4 regions of the Cognaticolwellia beringensis genome follow, and region 1 is predicted to be linked to each of the others. Evidence: predicted binding sites of a transcription regulator. Region 1 holds the regulator's gene; each other region holds the start of a gene.

Region 1 (4,220 bases):
TAAGGTATCGAAAACATTTTCTGCGCCATGGCAAGCATCCACTAATTCAGCAAGTGATAAGAAACCAGCACCACCTTTTACCGTATGAAACCCCCTAAAAATGGCGTTAAGCAATTCGGCATTATTCGGGTCATTTTCAAGCTCAACTAATTGCTCAGACAAGGACTCAAGTATTTCTCCAGCTTCGATTAAAAAATCCTGAAGAATTTCCTCATCTTGTTCAAATGACATTTAGTAACTCCTATTAAAAACCTAAACTTGATAATAAATCGTCAACGTCGCCTTGATTCGAAACAACATCGTTTCGAGTTTGGCTGTTCATGATTGGGCCTTCGACTAAGTTCTCACCCACTTTGGGTAGGTGATTCGGTTTATTTTGTTCCGATGAAATGCCAAACGCAGTCAACATGCTTATTAAGCTGACTTCAACCTCGCGCACTAAATCAATGACCTTGCGAATGACTTGACCGGTAAGGTCTTGAAAGTCTTGCGCCATCAAAACGTCGGTCATTAAGCGGTGAATTTTATTTGAATCTTTTTCGGTTGTTTTCAGTAGCCCGTCGATATCTATACATAAAGCCTTGAACTCACTGATATTAAGCTCATTGTGCATTAGTTTCTGCCACAGTGGTTTCACGCTACTTATTTGTTGTTGAATTTGATCAACAACCGGAAAAATAGCTTCAACCGCATCCATAGTTTTATTCGCTGCTTCTTCCGTGCGGCTAATAACAAAATTTAACCTTTCTTTTGCATCTGGGATTTCAGCATTAGCTAAGTCACTCAAACGTGAGTCAATTTGAAAATTATTCAAAGAGTCATGCAATTGACGGGTTAACTTGCCTATTTCTGCAAACAGCTCAGAATTAATCGGACTTTGAATTTCTGCGATTAACTCATCAGCTTTATCTTGTTGATCATTTTCAATATATTCGACCAACAATTTAGCTTGCTCTAATGAAACATGGACACTGGTATTTTTACTCATATGACGGCCTTGCGAAATAAAAATTGATGACTAACCAAGTCGTTCGAAAATTTTATCAAGCTTAGTGTTTAATGTTGCAGCAGTAAATGGTTTTACGATATAGCCATTAACGCCAGCTTGTGCCGCCATGATAATTTGTTCTTTCTTCGCTTCAGCCGTTACCATCAAGACCGGAATATGAGATAAATTACTATCAGCTCTAATCGCTTTAAGTAAATCAATGCCTTGCATACCCGGCATATTCCAATCAGTAACAACAAAGTCAAAATTACCATCTTTAAGCATCGGCAATGCCGTATTACCATCATCTGCTTCTGAAATATTGGTAAAGCCTAAGTCACGTAACAAGTTTTTGATTATTCGTCTCATTGTTGAGAAATCGTCAACAACAAGTACTTTCATATTTTTATCCAAGACACCCTCCGGTGAGAACATTTAAAATTCTACGATATTATTATTCTACTTAACTTTGCCAAGATTGCATACGAGCTTTTAATCGATGCATCGCTTGACTGTGTATTTGGCTTACCCGAGATTCGCTCACATCAAGTACTTGACCTATTTCTCTAAGGTTAAGCTCTTCATCGTAATACAATGACAGTACTAAAGCTTCTCGCTCTGGTAAAGAGGAAATACATTCTGCCAGTGATTTTTTAAAGAAACTATGTTCAATATTAGCATAAGGTTCATCTTGATGATGGCTGTGGGCGACTTCAATAACATCTTTGCTGACACCTAGATCATCAATGCCAAGTATTTTTCCTGAACTGACTTCATTTAGTATCTGATGATATTCATTTATGGTGATATCAAGTTTTTCTGCCACTTCAACATCGCTAACATCGCGCCCATGTTCAGCTTCTAAGTTCTTTATGGCTTCGCTGATCATGCGACTATTTTTATGGACTGAGCGGGGAACCCAGTCACCACGACGAATTTCATCAAGCATGGCGCCACGAATACGAATGCCAGCAAAAGTTTCAAAACTAGCACCTTTGCTATTATCAAAATTATTGGACGCTTCAAGTAAACCTATCATGCCAGATTGAATAAGATCATCAACGATAACACTGGCAGGTAATCGGGCAAGTAAATGATAAGCAATGCGCTTCACAAGCACAGTGTGTTGCTCCAACAGAACCGATTTATCAACACTATAAGTATGTACTTTTACCACTATAGCTCACTTATTTGTTGGTTAATGTTCTAGCAATTGCTCAATAAAAAATTCTAAATGCCCTGACGCTTGCTTCGGCATTGGCCAGCTAATAATATTTTTGGCAAGCGATTTAAAGCCGATTGAAGCTGGTGAATCTGGATATGCTTCGACAATTGCTTGTTGTTTTCTAACCGATTTACGAATATTTTCATCATAAGGGATAACCGCGACAAGCTCTAAAGTAACATCTAAAAATCTATCGGTAACTTTAGAGAGTTTAGCGAATAAGTTTTGGCCCTCTTTCGGGCTGCGCACCATATTTGCCACAACTTTAAACTTGAATAAGCCGTGATCTCTGCTGAGCAGTTTCATTAAGGCATAACAGTCGGTAATTGAGGTGGGTTCATCGCACACAACTAATAAAACATCTTGTGATGCTCGGCAAAAACTTAAGACCATATCGGAGATACCAGCGGCTGTATCAACAATTAAAATATCGAATTTAGTTTGCATATCACTAAAAGCACGAATCAGCCCAGCATGCTCCGATGGGGTTAAATCTACCATCGATTGTGTGCCCGACGTGGCCGGAATAATATTAATACCCGCGGGACCTTGGATAATAATATCATCAAGTTCACATTCGCCGGATAACACATGAGACAAGTTACGTTGTACGCGCAATCCTAGCATGACATCAACATTCGCTAATCCTAAGTCGGCATCAAGCACTAAAACGCTCTTACCTAATTTAGCTAAGGAAATTGCGGTATTTAACGAGACATTGGTTTTACCAACGCCACCTTTACCGCCAGAAACTGCTATGACTTTTATAAGTTGGGGATCTTGCATTTTTCTTAAGCCGCTCGCTTGATCTATCATCTAAGTAACTTCTCTATATAATACCAATTGAAATAAATATTCAATGGATATAACTGCTCTGCCTATTGTAAAGTGACTATACTGCTACGGCTGATACAGGTGTCCGCCAGGAAACAGTTCCTGAGCTTTGAGACTTAATTGCCATTCTATCTGCAAGCGTAACCAATTTCTCAGCATTTGCAACCTTAATATCTTCCGGAACCCTTTGTCCATCAGTAAGATAGCCAATAGCTAAACCATTTTGTAGTGACGTGGTTATAATTTCACCAACACTCAAGCTTTCATCTAATTTCGTATAAATACAGCCTGCCAATGGAATTCGCTTAAAACGCTCAACATTTTCTTGCATTACACGCTGTTGCGTATTGGCTGCTAACACTAAGTAATTGCGAATTCTAACACGAGCATTCGAGATTAAGGTAGTCAAATGCTCTGTTAGGCGCATATCTCTTTGCCCCATGCCAGCAGTGTCTATCAAAATTAATTTCTTTTGTGCAAACTGCTGTAATAGGCTATCTAACTCATTGCCGTCGTTAGCAAGCTTAACTTGGCAACCAATAATGCGACCGTAAGTGGCAAGTTGCTCAAAGCCAGCAATTCGATAGCTATCAGTTGAAATTAATACCACTTGGTCAGCGCCGTGAATTTGTGAAAATCGAGCGGCTAACTTCGCAATAGTCGTGGTTTTACCAACACCTGTTGGGCCCACTAGAGAAACAACACCACCACGTTGAATAATGTCATTGTTAGTCGTGTTTAATTGTTGCGCTATTATGTGTTTTGCTTGCTGCCATGCATCTTGTTCATTGGTACTAGCCGGAACGTAACCAGCAATTTGATCGGCAATTTGTTCATTAAGGCCCATGGCCATTAACTTATTAACTAAGACTGCGCGCATTGGATCTTTCTGTGCCATATCTTGCCACATTAAGCCCGACATTTGATGTTCTAACAGCTGGCGAATTGAAGACATTTCTTTTTGCATGCGGTCAAATTCACTGCTATTTATTTGACGTTCGCCATGAGAGCTCATTTTCTCAGAAGCCGCCATTGATTGATCAATCGCGTCATGGAAGTTTATATTATTTGATTCATTTTGAGCGCCACTAGGTTGCTGATTAACAGCGCCCTCAGGCGTTTCCAATTCCGTAGTTTGCTCTAAACGCGTGGTGAAATTTTTAAATTGTTGCT
Region 2 (4,220 bases), 260 kb from region 1:
TTTGTATTATGCCTTTATTTGAATTGCTGACGCTTGAATTTTATCGAAAAATCATGATACTAAGGCTTCCACTTGTAATCTATGGTAAGTAAATGACTGTAAAAATTTCTCCGTGTAAATTGTTTCAAATGTGCTCAATTGTTGTGCTATTTATTGCTGTTAATGTGTCGTTCACCGTGCAGGCACAATTAACACCCTGGCAAAGAATAGATATAGCTAAAAAGGCGTCGTTGCGTGGCAGTGCAGTGTATCAAAATTCACTTTGGATCACCGGCAGTGAAAATACGGTTTATGTTAGCCAAGACGCGGGTAAAACTTGGCTAGATCGCTCGGTAGTTGCAGATAATAATACCGACTTTCGTGATATCGCATTATTCGATAATAACACCGCTATTGTAATGGGTGTTGGAGAAGGCGAGCAATCTGTTTTATATAAAACAATAGACGCAGGCATAACTTGGCAATTACTACTACAGAATGAAGATGCTAAGGGCTTTTATGATTCCATCGCCTTTTGGGATAATACCATGGGTTTATTATTGGGCGATCCCGTTGACGGTTTCTATGTTATTAAAAAGACCGAAGACGCGGGCAAAACATGGCGAAGAATCGCGCGGTTAAAACTACCTAAAATATTACCCAAAGAAGCCGCTTTTGCCGCTAGTGGTAATACGCTTATTACGGGTGAAAATGGTCAAGCTTGGTTAACTACGGGTGGCTTTTCAGCTTCGGTTTATTACAGCAGTGATTGGGGAGAAAGTTGGCAAAGACAAAGTGTACCACTTTTTCAACAAACACAAACCGCAGGCGGTTATGCATTAGCTTTGAACAATCAACAGCAGGTTTTTGTGCTAGGTGGAGATTATCTACAGAGACCCGCAAGTTACGCCAATATTGCCACTTTTGTAGCTAAGCAATGGCGGCCAATTGATGCGGGGCAACGGGGTTTACTTACCGCAATGAGCTGTAGCGATAATATCTGTATTGCCAGTGGTAAAACTGGCAGTGATATTTCTACTGATGGCGGTCAACATTGGCAAGCGTTTGACGATACATCTGCCGATAAAGACGACCAGGGTTTTTATACCATAGCTAGTGGTAATGGATTGTTTTTAGCTGCCGGAGCACAAGGAAAAGTCGCCATCTATCGCACTAGTCATTGAGAGTAGCTGAAAACCCTTTAACTTTATGCTTAACTTTATGCTTAGCTTTATTCTAAAATAGGCTATGAAATGGGTTATATTTATCTTGAGAAAACTTTACCAGCCGATGGTGCTAAGCCAGCTTATAATTTCTGTTGTTAAGGTGTTTTTAGGGTAGTAACCGGTAACTTGATTGCTTAATTGCTTTTGTCGGTAATAAACTTTCAATGCTCTTTTAGCGGCATTTTTTCTTATATTTGCATTCGCAATGACTAATCGATGATCGCGCTTTAAATATAAATCAAGTATGGGATAATCTGTTGCTGCCAATTGCTGCGCTATTTTATCGCTTGCTGGTATTGTCGGCATATAGCTACTGAGCATAACAAATGCAGCGGGTGCACCCACTAACGCTTGTTGATAAATATCGAGCAATACTGCGCTATGATTACCTTCTGCAACAACAATAATGACGCCAGGATAACTTTTAGCTTTCTCAATGAGCGCTAGCATAATATCGGCTAATTTTTTGCCATAGCTTGTTAAAGTTTCGATATCTTCCGTGCTGCGTTCTTGCACCATTAATGCTTGTGATGGGTAGTTTTCTGGTTTACTCGGAGGGTGTAAGGTAATGGTTGTCCAGCCATGCTGTGGCATATTCTTACGTAGCTGATTTAGTGCGTTAGGTGTTGCTATACTTTGTTGCCAATCAGGAATTAACAGCAGAGTACCTTTGTTAATTGCCGTGGTGTGTGCATTAACCGCCGTCAGATAATTTTCAGAATCAACAACTATTGAACTGATTTTCTCTTGCGATAAGTAGTGTTTAATATCTTGTTGTTGCTGTTCAAACGAATTAACAGGTGGGTTGATGATGACGTGGTGTTGATGTTCATCTTCTGCTTCCGTGCCTTTTATGGACTCAACTTCAGTGTTTTCAACCTCAACCTCAGGTTCTGTGCTTTTAGTCGCTTCTGATCCCTTTTTAGTCGTGTTCTCAGTTTTCTCTACTGTTTTTAGTGGCTCTTGTACTTCTTGAAAAGGGTCAAAGGCCAATGATTGAGAGCTATTAACCAGTAGGATCGATGTCGCTAATATAATGAAACTAAATAATGGTTTTATTTTCAAACGCATAAAGTAACTTTCCTCTGACAGATAATTGATTAACAGGGTGGCGCTACCAAACGCGTACTGTCTATAGTATCGACGTAAGCGAAATTTTCTTTAATTAACCTCAGTAACTTTTGGTGTTAATCAAAGGGGCAGGCTTTTGTAAATGTTAATGTTTGCGCAGAAACTGGATGCGTTATTTGTAGCATTTTGGCATGTAATTGCAAGCGATTACTCATTGTTAATGCTTGCTCGTGGGCATAAAGTCGATCGCCAAGTATTGGATGACCAAGAGAAAGCATATGGACCCGTAATTGGTGAGAGCGTCCTGTTACCGGTGTCAATTCAACTAATGTCGTTATTTTTTTATCGTTGTTTTCGCGATAACTTAAAACCTTGTAATGGGTTAGTGCGGCTTTGCCATTTTCATGATCTACTTTTTGCTTTGGCCTATTTGGCCAGTCACAAATTAACGGTTGTTCAACAGAGCCCTGAGCTTTTTCAATTTTACCAAAGACCCGAGCAATGTAACTTTTTTGCGTTAAGCGCTTTTCAAATTGACGGCTAATTGCAACATGGGCAGGTTTATTCAGTGCCATTAAAATAATGCCAGATGTTGCCATATCTAAGCGATGAACCACGGTTGCCGTAGGCAGCACTTTTAGCACTCTATTTTGTAAACAGTCTTGATGTTCAGGCAAGCGACCGGGTACCGTCAATAGCCCGCTAGGTTTATTGAGGACAACCATATCGTTATCTTGATAAACAATATCAAGGTAAGGACTCATTGGAGGCTGATAAATAAAATCAGGGTTAGCACCCATTTTAAGGTATTCCTTTTGAGCTTGCGTGAAACAAAAAGGCTACACAATATGCGTAGCCTTACTATCTTTTGTCATCAGTCGTTAGTGCGACATAGCCTAGTTGCTGACAACAATTAACCGCACAGCTTCAAACTGAATTTGTGCTTTTTCAATATATTCAGCTAAGGCATTTTTTTGCATCAAAATAAAGTCAATTTCTTGCTGACGCACACTTGGGTTTATTGCTTTTAGCGCCGTTAAACGTTGATGTTCTTCATCCATGGCTACTTGCATACCAGCAAGCGCTTTTGCTTGGATAGAAGAAATTTGCGCATCGGCATGTGCTTCTGCTTTGGCAACTAACGGAGCCACTTGGCTTCTTAATGCTTTAACTAATTGCAGTGCCACTTGTTTTTTCACCGGTGACAGTTGTTGATCTAATACTGTTTCGCTAACTTTATCGGCAAGGTTGTTACCATTTTTATCAACTAATATGCGAATAGGTGTAGTAGGCAAGTAACGGCCCAGTTGCAAATTGCTCGGAGCAATAGCTTCTAAGGTGAAAATACACTCTAAGAAAAATGTACCAGCTGGCAGTGCCGGGTTTTTCAATAGGCCAATACTTGAGTTACCTATTTCATCAGACAGGACAAGGTCCATAGCACCACGTACCATAGGATGATCCCAGGTAATAAGTTGGTAGTTTTCAACTGCTAGTGCGGTATGACGGTTAAAAGTAATCGTTGTACCGTCTTCAGGTAAGCAAGGGAAGTTAGTACACAACATATGCTCAGAAGGTTGCAGAGCAATGGCATTATCGGCTTTATCATCTTGTTGAATGCCAAAAACATCCAATAACTGAAACATAAATTGTGGTAAATGAATTTGTTGATCTAACTTTTCAATTTTTTCAACTAAGGCATGTGCTTTACCTTGGCCCGAAGAGTGCAACTCAAGCAATTTATCTCGGCCTGATTCAAGGTCTTGTTTGATCGTTAAATGTTTCTCATGACTTTGCTTGATCAACGTTTCCGCTTCATTAGAATCCCAACTGGCGCTAAGTGCTAAATCAAACAATTTTTCACCAAAGGCGTTAAAAACTGCATGGCCAGTAATACACGTATGCTCAAATGCGTTTAACGCTTTTTTATACCATTTAAACAGT
Region 3 (4,220 bases), 500 kb from region 1:
AGAAAGTGAAGGCTATCACGTTAAGCAAGAATTCAGAGGAGATACGGTCGAAAAACGAGTTGATAAATTCGTGCCAGACTTAATAATTTTAGACATTATGCTACCGGGTAAAGATGGTTTTGCGGTATGTAAAGACTTACGACCTGGCTACAAAGGCCCGATTTTAATGCTTACAGCGAAAGGTACTGACTTTGATCAAGTACTAGGTTTAGAAATTGGTGCTGATGACTATGTCATTAAGCCAGTAGAGCCAAGAGTACTATTAGCGCGTGTAAATGCGCTATTACGCCGTGGTCAACTGCCTTCTGAAGGTAAAGAAAACGCTGAAATTGATTGTGGAGAACTACATATTAGCCGTGGCTCTAGACAAGTGACATTGCATGGAAAAAATGTAGACCTTACTAGCCAAGAATTTGATTTACTTTGGTTATTAGCTAGTCGCTCAGGCGAAGTACAAAATCGTGATTATATTTATAAAGCGGTTGTTGGTCGTGAGTACGATGGCATGGATAGAAGTGTTGATGTTCGTATATCGCGCTTACGTAAAAAATTGCATGATAGTAATGAAACACCTTTTCGTATTAAAACCATCTGGGGACAAGGTTATCTATTTGTTCCAGATGCGTGGAGTTAATCATTATTACATTGTGTAAGCTGATGGGCTGCTACGCCATCTCATCAGTAATTCTCCTCTCTTTTTAGGCATTTTGATGAAACTTGGTCGCTCATTCTTCAGCTTATATTTTCTTATTATCTCTATTTTTATCGTATTCTCCTGGATGCTAGATGAAGTGTGGAGTTCATATCTTGAACAAGATATTGAATCCTATACTGGCTATAAAAGCATGTTGTTATCGCTTTCTAATTATTTAGAAAAACATCCAGAAAATGAATGGCAAGAGATAATATCTGGTGCTGCAAAGCAATGGCAGTTACCGTTAAAGTTAATGTCAGAGCAACAAGAAAAAATAATTAGCCATCAACGTAATGACGTTATTAAAGAAGATAATACCCATATATATTATGATAATGACGCCGTAGAAATTCATCACAGAATTAACAGTGCTGGCACGGTGATTGTTTTAGGACCAGCTAAAATGCCTACTAGGCCTAGAGTAGAAGCATTAATTCGCGTTATTCTGTTAGCATGTTTAGCTTGTATATTGTTTTTTTGGTTACGGCCTCTATCTCGTGACTTGGATCAATTAAGAAAAACAGCCATCGACTTTGGTCAAGAAAGTTTTGATGTTGTAGCACCCAAAGCAAGTTCTAAGATGACTGAGCCCATGGTAACTGCATTTAATACTATGGCCAGTAGAATCAAGCGTTTAATTGATGCTCATAAAGAGTTATCAACTGCGGTTGCACATGAATTACGTACCCCTTTGGCGCGCACTAAATTTGCCTTGCAAATGTTAGGCTGCACCGATGATAAAGCTAAACAAGAAAAATATCGCACCGCTATTAGCAAAGATATTTGTGAGTTAGAGCAATTAATTAATGAAATGTTGATTTATGCTAGTTTCGATAGTGACAGACCAGAACTGAACTTCAATGAAGAGTCATTGGTTGAAATTGTTGAAAAGCAGGTCAGTAATTATCAACAATTTGATCAAAATTTTAATATTATTAATATGCTTGGAGATGTTAGCGTTCAGGCTGACCGTCAATTTATCGGACGAGCTTTAAATAATTACATTTCAAATGCTATAAAATACGGTAAAGGTGAAATAGACATCACCATCATGCAAAAAGATGATCACTGTCAAATAAAAGTTACTGATAATGGTGAAGGAGTGTCTGATGACTTTAAATGTACTATATTTGACGCTTTTTCTCGCGGTGATACATCTCGTAACCGAGAAACAGGTGGCTTTGGTTTAGGTCTAGCCATTGTATGCCGGATTATGGAATGGCATGGCGGTAGTGCTTCCGTTGTTGACAGTGAACATGGCGGAGCGACTTTTATATTAAGTTGGCCAATTAAGCATGTTATTGCTTAGTGCACAAAAATTGTCCAACAGATTGTAATTATTGTAAAAATTAATTATTAGTTATCTGAAATATTAAAGTAATTTATTACGCTGCCGATAGTAATATTATCAGCAGTAAAACAGTAGATTATTTTGACACTAGACGCTTTATCAAACGACATACTTGTTCATGAACTTCAGTTAGGCGAGCAGCTTAGCGAAAGTGTTCAACATGATCGTCGTGCTGATTTTTCTCTTCTACTCGCTATGCTAACAGACGATGTTAGAGCGCATAGCCAATTCAAGTTACCACTTTCACAAACTGCTGAAAAAATCACGACATCAGCGCAACTACGAAAATATTTTCAATTACCCAAAGAAGCGCCTATCGCGTTAAATAACGTTGAAGATATAAGTATGTATAATCAGGCCAGCTTAATAGAATTACAGCAGTTAGAACATCTACGGTTAACTAACTCGCTTAACCCTAAACCTTTAGTATTTCGTGACGATGCCAAACATATAAGTCAGTCTGTTATGACTAATACAAGTTTGTATTGCCAACAAAAACACCAAGATAAATCAATTGAAAAAACACAACAAAGGGCTGATTTTAATGCTCAGGCTTGGTTAGCTGCAGTACAAACAACGATTGTGAAAGCGCCATTAATGAATGCTGTTGCCTAAAAATTCTTTGCACAACATTGCTTAAACTTTTTATTACTGCCACAAAAACAAAGTTCATTTCTTTTGGGCTTATTACACAATTTGCTATCTGAGACATCACCATCAAGATATCGCCACTTACCATCTTCCATCACAAAATTAGATATTTCTCGCATTTGCCAAATTTGACCGTTGTGCTGATAAAAGGCGGAAAACTCTACTTGAGCATTCTCATTGCGAGCTAAATTTTTTTGATGATCACTGGCATAGTGAATAATTAACTTTAACCATGTTGTTTGTGCAGCCCATTGTGCAATATCTTCAACTGATTGCTCAACTTGGCTAGACTTTGCATAAGTGAGGTAAATATACTCTGCTTGTTTACTTGCATAGGCAGAGTAGCGTGAACGCATTAGTTGTTCGGGGGAATTAACGGGTTTACTTGCCATTACAAATGGTTGGCAACATTCAGTATAGGCTTGTTCTGAGCCGCATGGACATAACATGTAAATAGGCTATTGCTATTAAAATTTTAGCTAGTTTATCATGACCACCAGTATGGTTTAATCATTTATAGCTTTTTCAGGCCTTTTTTTTGCCCTATTGATAACCGCAATGCGGATACTATTAATATCTACAGATTAACCTATTGCTAGCATACTCCCATTGAACTAATTTAGTGAATTAATGAAGTTGCTTGGTTTGTTGAGAATCTGTTTTTTGTAATAAAATACAGTGGGTTTTTCCTAAAGCAGCACAACGCGATATTTCTCTTAGTTGAGCTTCATTATAATTAGTATCTGACAAAATCATCGCTGAACAAGTACCCTTTAATAACGTATTTTTAATATGCTCTAGGCTGACATTAACCTTATTTGCATTAACTCTTAGTATTTTTTCAGGATTAATTTTACCCATACTAGAGAGTTGTTCTAGTGAATTGTTTTCAGGATTAATCATTAAAATCCATTTGTTATCATCATGATGATTTTGACAAATATCTTGGTATTTTTCAGATAAGTCATAAGGACTATTCACAGGTACTATATTACACCATGTAGAAGATAAACTTATTTCACGCGGACTTTCTACAGCGTTATTTATAGCTAAGCTACTGTTATTTAGTTCTAAATCTATTTTATTGATGTTAATCATAGTACCAACCTCGATATACTGTATAAACATACAGTATATCGATTGAGCTGTTATTTCAAGTATTATTTGATCTATTTCTGTTGCATGTGATTTATATTTATCCCACTCGTTATTCTGCGTCAAAAATTTTATTACAGCGTTATTAATTAAAGAATAACCTGTTTAGCGCTGTTTCCTTCGTCTAGAGTCGACCTAGCTAATAAATGGTATTACAGCCATATTCTAAAATTGACTAGTGTTAGGGATAAAGGGAATACATAATTTGTTATAAGACAAAAAGACAATTAGATATTCAGCGTTAAATTTCTTCAATTATTATGCTGTTTTCAACCCTAATAAGTTATTGGAAAATAACGTGTGGCTGCCACCCAATTTCATCAACTATGGCCATACAATTACATACAGCGTTGCCACTTAACAAATGAA
Region 4 (4,220 bases), 160 kb from region 1:
GTAATTGTGGTCCTTTAAGGTTACGCATGTTGGTGATGGTATCGACTAAGCCATTAACATCATGACCATCAATTGGGCCAATATAGTTAAAGCCTAGCTCTTCAAAGAAGGTGCTTGGCACGACCATGCCTTTTAAATGTTCTTCTGCACGACTGGCTAATTCTTTGATCGGTGGAATATTCTTAAGTATGCGTTTACCACCTTCACGGATCCCAGTATATAGGCTTCCTGAAAGCATTTTTGCTAAATGATTGTTTAAAGCACCGACATTTTCTGAAATTGACATTTCGTTATCGTTTAAAATAACCAACATATCTTTTTTGATATCACCAGCGTGATTTAATGCTTCAAATGCCATGCCGGCTGTCATTGCACCATCACCAATTACGGCAACAACTTTGCGATTTTTTGCTTCTTGTTCAGCTGCAACGGCTAAGCCTAAGGCTGCAGAAATTGAGGTGCTTGAGTGACCGACGCTAAGTACGTCGTATTCACTTTCTTCCCGCCATGGAAATGGATGCAAGCCGTCTTTTTGTCGAATAGTGTGCAATTGGTCACGTCGGCCAGTAAGTATTTTGTGCGGGTACGCTTGGTGTCCAACATCCCAAAGCAGGTGGTCAAATGGTGTGTTATAAACGTAATGTAAGGCAACAGTTAATTCAATTGTGCCTAAGCCTGAGGCAAAGTGACCGCTACTTTTACTGACTGAATTTAACAGATAACGTCTTAACTCTTCACTGGTTTTTGTTAATTGCTTTTGATCTAATTTTCGTAAATCATCCGGACAATTGATGTTGGCCAGTAAAGGGTATTTAGCTAGGTTTATAGTCATATTATTCTATTAAATTTTAAAGTTAATTTTTGCGGCTGACAATAAAAGTCGCAAAGTCGGATAAGCTTTGTGTATTGTAGGGCAAAGTGGCTAAAGCTTGAAGCGCTTGTTGATATAAGTTTTCTGCTTTTTCTTGTGCGCCTTGTAAACCTAGTAGTGCAGGGTAAGTACTTTTATTAGCGGCAAGGTCAGAACCTGCTGGTTTCCCAAGTTCTTCTTCAGTCGATGTTATATCAATAATATCATCACGCACTTGGTAAGCTAAGCCCATAAGTTTCGCATATAGGGCTAATTGTTCTTTATCGAACGTTGTTGCCTGATTACTGCACTCGGCAGCCATTTTTACCGAAGCTTCAAGCAAAGCTCCTGTTTTTAAAGAATGTAAGTTTTCTAATTCTGCCAGCGTAATTGCTTGACCGGTTGCGGCTAAATCTAACGCTTGGCCACCGCACATACCTTGATAACCAGCGGCATTGACTAAGTAGCGCAATAAATTAATACGCTTAGCATCAACGGCCTTTGAAAAATCATGATTGGCGATAATATCAAAAGCTAGCGTTTGTAAACTATCACCGGCGAGAATTGCAGTCGCTTCATCAAAAGCTTTATGGCAGGTCGGTTGACCGCGGCGCAAATCATCGTCATCCATTGCAGGTAAGTCGTCATGTAATAGCGAATAAGCATGAATACATTCTATTGCCGCTGCAACACCATCGATATCGCCTTGTTCTGCATCTAATGTTGCGCCAGTGATATACGCCAAATAGGGGCGCATACGTTTGCCACCAATGAGTAAGCCGTAACGCATGGCATCTAATAATTTCTCATCGTTAATGGCTAAGCTTTCGAGTTTTTTACCTAGATAATCATTAATGCGAGTTTGTACATCATCAATATATGCAAGTTTATTCACTGCTGTTTGTCTCGTTGGTATTAAATTTTTCTAACTGGGCTTGGCCGTTTTTTTCTAGCAAAATATTAATTTGCTGTTCGGCACCTTTAAGCTTTTCTTGGTTGTGTTGGCTCAGATGTAGGCCACGTTCAAATAAAGCCATTGAGTCTTCAAGATTAAGATCCCCTTGCTCTAAATTTTGTACAATTGTTTCTAATTCAACTAATGATTCTTCAAAGCTTAAATTTTCAATTTTTTTTCTGGCCATGGACTTTTTTTAGCGTGATATGAACTCTAGGCGCAAACTTACCTTAGCTGGGGCGCTGGGTCAATTAATGATGAATTTTTGCTGATATAGGCAGTATTCCTATTATCTTCTTAAGTTATTGACAATATGGGCGATAATAGAGCTATAACTAAAAATATAAGTATTCGCGTAAGACCTATTCATCAGGTATTATCAGAATAGTAATAGCAACAGAGCTAAGTAAGTGAACAATTGAAAGTAATATAAATATTCAAGATTAAGGCGTTTGATTGAGCAATAGCGGGCTATTGGGATTGAAAGTAACGCAGATGTTGGAGCTTTAAGTTACCTTGAAATGTTCAATTATTTATTTGAGTTGGTATCAGTATATCTAAGAAAATTTATCGGAGGCATTTGTGGATTTAGCAACGTTAATAGGCATAGTCGGTGCAATAGGGTTACTGGTTATGGCGATGTTACTCGCTGGTGACATTGGCATGTTTATAGATGCTCAGTCGGTGATCATTGTATTTGGTGGCTCAATTTTTGTTGTCTTATCCAATTATAATTTAGGCCAGTTTTTCGGGATCGGGAAAATTATCGGCAAATCCTTCATGTTTAAATTAGAAAAGCCTGAAGAGTTAATTGAAAAATCAGTTGAAATGGCAGACGCAGCTCGCAAGGGGGGATTTTTAGCCTTAGAAGAAGCTGAAATTTCTAATGCCTTTATGCAAAAGGGTGTCGACATGTTAGTTGATGGTCATGATGCGGATGTCGTAAGAGCGACCATGCAAAAAGATATTGATCTTACGACCGAACGTCATGAAACGGGTTCTAATATGATGATGGCATTAGCCGACGTTGCACCCGCTATGGGTATGATAGGTACGCTGATTGGTTTGGTTGCTATGTTATCCAATATGGACGACCCTAAAGCGATTGGACCCGCAATGGCGGTTGCACTATTAACCACGTTATACGGCGCGTTTTTAGCTAACGTTATTGCGATACCTATCGCGAATAAATTAAAGCTACGTTTGGCAGAAGAAAAAATGAATCAAGAATTAGTGCTTGATGCAGTTTTAGGTATTCAAGATGGCCAAAACCCGCGTGTTATTGAAGGTTTATTGAAGAACTACCTTGCTGAAGGTAAGCGAGTTGTTGATACCACCGAAGAGTAGCGGGAGTAAATTATGGCAGATAAATGTAAATGTCCACCCCCAGGGCTACCAGCATGGATGGGAACATTCGCCGATTTAATGTCGCTGTTGATGTGTTTTTTCGTCTTACTTTTATCATTTTCAGAAATGGACGTTCTAAAGTTCAAGCAAATTGCTGGCTCAATGAAGTTTGCTTTTGGCGTGCAAAACAAAATAGAAGTGAAAGATATTCCTAAAGGTACCAGTATTATCGCTCAGGAGTTTCGTCCCGGTAAACCTGAGCCAACGCCTATTGAAGTTATTCAGCAACAAACGATGGAAATGACCCAACAAATGTTGGAGTTTCAAGCGGGTGATGAAACCGAAGCTGGGGGGCGTCAAGAGCAGCGTGGCGCTGAGCGAGGTGGTCAATCACAAAGTACCGCAGATGAAATGGCAGAACAAGCAATACAGCAAGCAAAAGAAGAGCTAGAGCAAGCGTCACAAGAAGAAGTGAACGAGCTAGTGAAAAAAATTGCAGAACAATTAGAAAAGCAAATACAAGACGGTGCAATCGAACTAGAGTCACTGGGCCAGCAAGTTATTATTAGAATACGCGAAAACGGTTCATTTCCATCAGGTTCGGCATTCTTACAGCCGCAATTTAAGCCTATTATGCGAGAAATTGGTTTGTTATTAAACACAGTCCCGGGTGAAATAATGATCTCTGGTAATACCGATAATCAAGGTATCAGCTCTGAGCTATTTACCTCTAATTGGGACTTATCAAGTAAACGTGCAGTAGCTATAGCACATGAAATTATTAAAGTACCTGGGTTTGATCAATCACGTTTGCTTGTTGTAGGTCATGCAGATACGCGACCCTTGGTGCCTAATAATAATCGCCTAAATCGCCGTCGTAATCGTCGTGTTGAAATTGCGATTAATCAAGGAAAAGCGAAAGAAACAGAACCCATTTCCATCCGTTAACTATAATTAATGGCCTTGCAGTGAAGCAAGCTTAAGTGAGGAGTACAAATGATGTACTCCTTTTTTTATGGCTGTGCTTAATATATAATGCGCGCCATTCTAGGTGTGGGTATTATTGTT

What was found. Region 1 encodes FliA, which starts transcription of late flagellar genes. Its sites were predicted from a motif close to CTAAAGNTNNNNNNNNNNNNGCCGATA; they were not measured.
Region 2: a site for FliA is predicted at 2,344-2,370, ahead of B5D82_RS00575 (DUF3530 family protein). Genes of this name have one in related genera too.
Region 3: a site for FliA is predicted at 2,067-2,093, ahead of B5D82_RS19200 (VC2046/SO_2500 family protein). Genes of this name have one in related genera too.
Region 4: a site for FliA is predicted at 2,102-2,128, ahead of pomA (flagellar motor protein PomA). Genes of this name have one in related genera too.

What each region holds. Positions count from the first base shown of each region.
Region 1 is NZ_CP020465.1:398,205-402,424, reverse strand. It holds gene B5D82_RS01705 (chemotaxis protein CheA) at 1-231, opposite strand, end outside; gene B5D82_RS01700 (protein phosphatase CheZ) at 245-988, opposite strand; gene cheY (chemotaxis response regulator CheY) at 1,019-1,402, opposite strand; gene B5D82_RS01690 (RNA polymerase sigma factor FliA) at 1,452-2,165, opposite strand; gene B5D82_RS01685 (MinD/ParA family protein) at 2,187-3,029, opposite strand; gene flhF (flagellar biosynthesis GTPase FlhF) at 3,106-4,220, opposite strand, start outside.
Region 2 is NZ_CP020465.1:137,499-141,718, forward strand. It holds gene B5D82_RS00570 (WD40/YVTN/BNR-like repeat-containing protein) at 93-1,163, shown strand; gene B5D82_RS00575 (DUF3530 family protein) at 1,260-2,276, opposite strand; gene rluA (bifunctional tRNA pseudouridine(32) synthase/23S rRNA pseudouridine(746) synthase RluA) at 2,393-3,076, opposite strand; gene rapA (RNA polymerase-associated protein RapA) at 3,173-4,220, opposite strand, start outside.
Region 3 is NZ_CP020465.1:4,559,236-4,563,455, reverse strand. It holds gene B5D82_RS19210 (response regulator) at 1-634, shown strand, start outside; gene B5D82_RS19205 (ATP-binding protein) at 711-2,003, shown strand; gene B5D82_RS19200 (VC2046/SO_2500 family protein) at 2,127-2,660, shown strand; gene B5D82_RS19195 (YchJ family protein) at 2,657-3,145, opposite strand; gene B5D82_RS19190 (hypothetical protein) at 3,324-3,794, opposite strand.
Region 4 is NZ_CP020465.1:236,601-240,820, forward strand. It holds gene dxs (1-deoxy-D-xylulose-5-phosphate synthase) at 1-832, opposite strand, end outside; gene ispA ((2E,6E)-farnesyl diphosphate synthase) at 855-1,745, opposite strand; gene xseB (exodeoxyribonuclease VII small subunit) at 1,738-1,992, opposite strand; gene pomA (flagellar motor protein PomA) at 2,388-3,152, shown strand; gene B5D82_RS00990 (flagellar motor protein MotB) at 3,165-4,100, shown strand.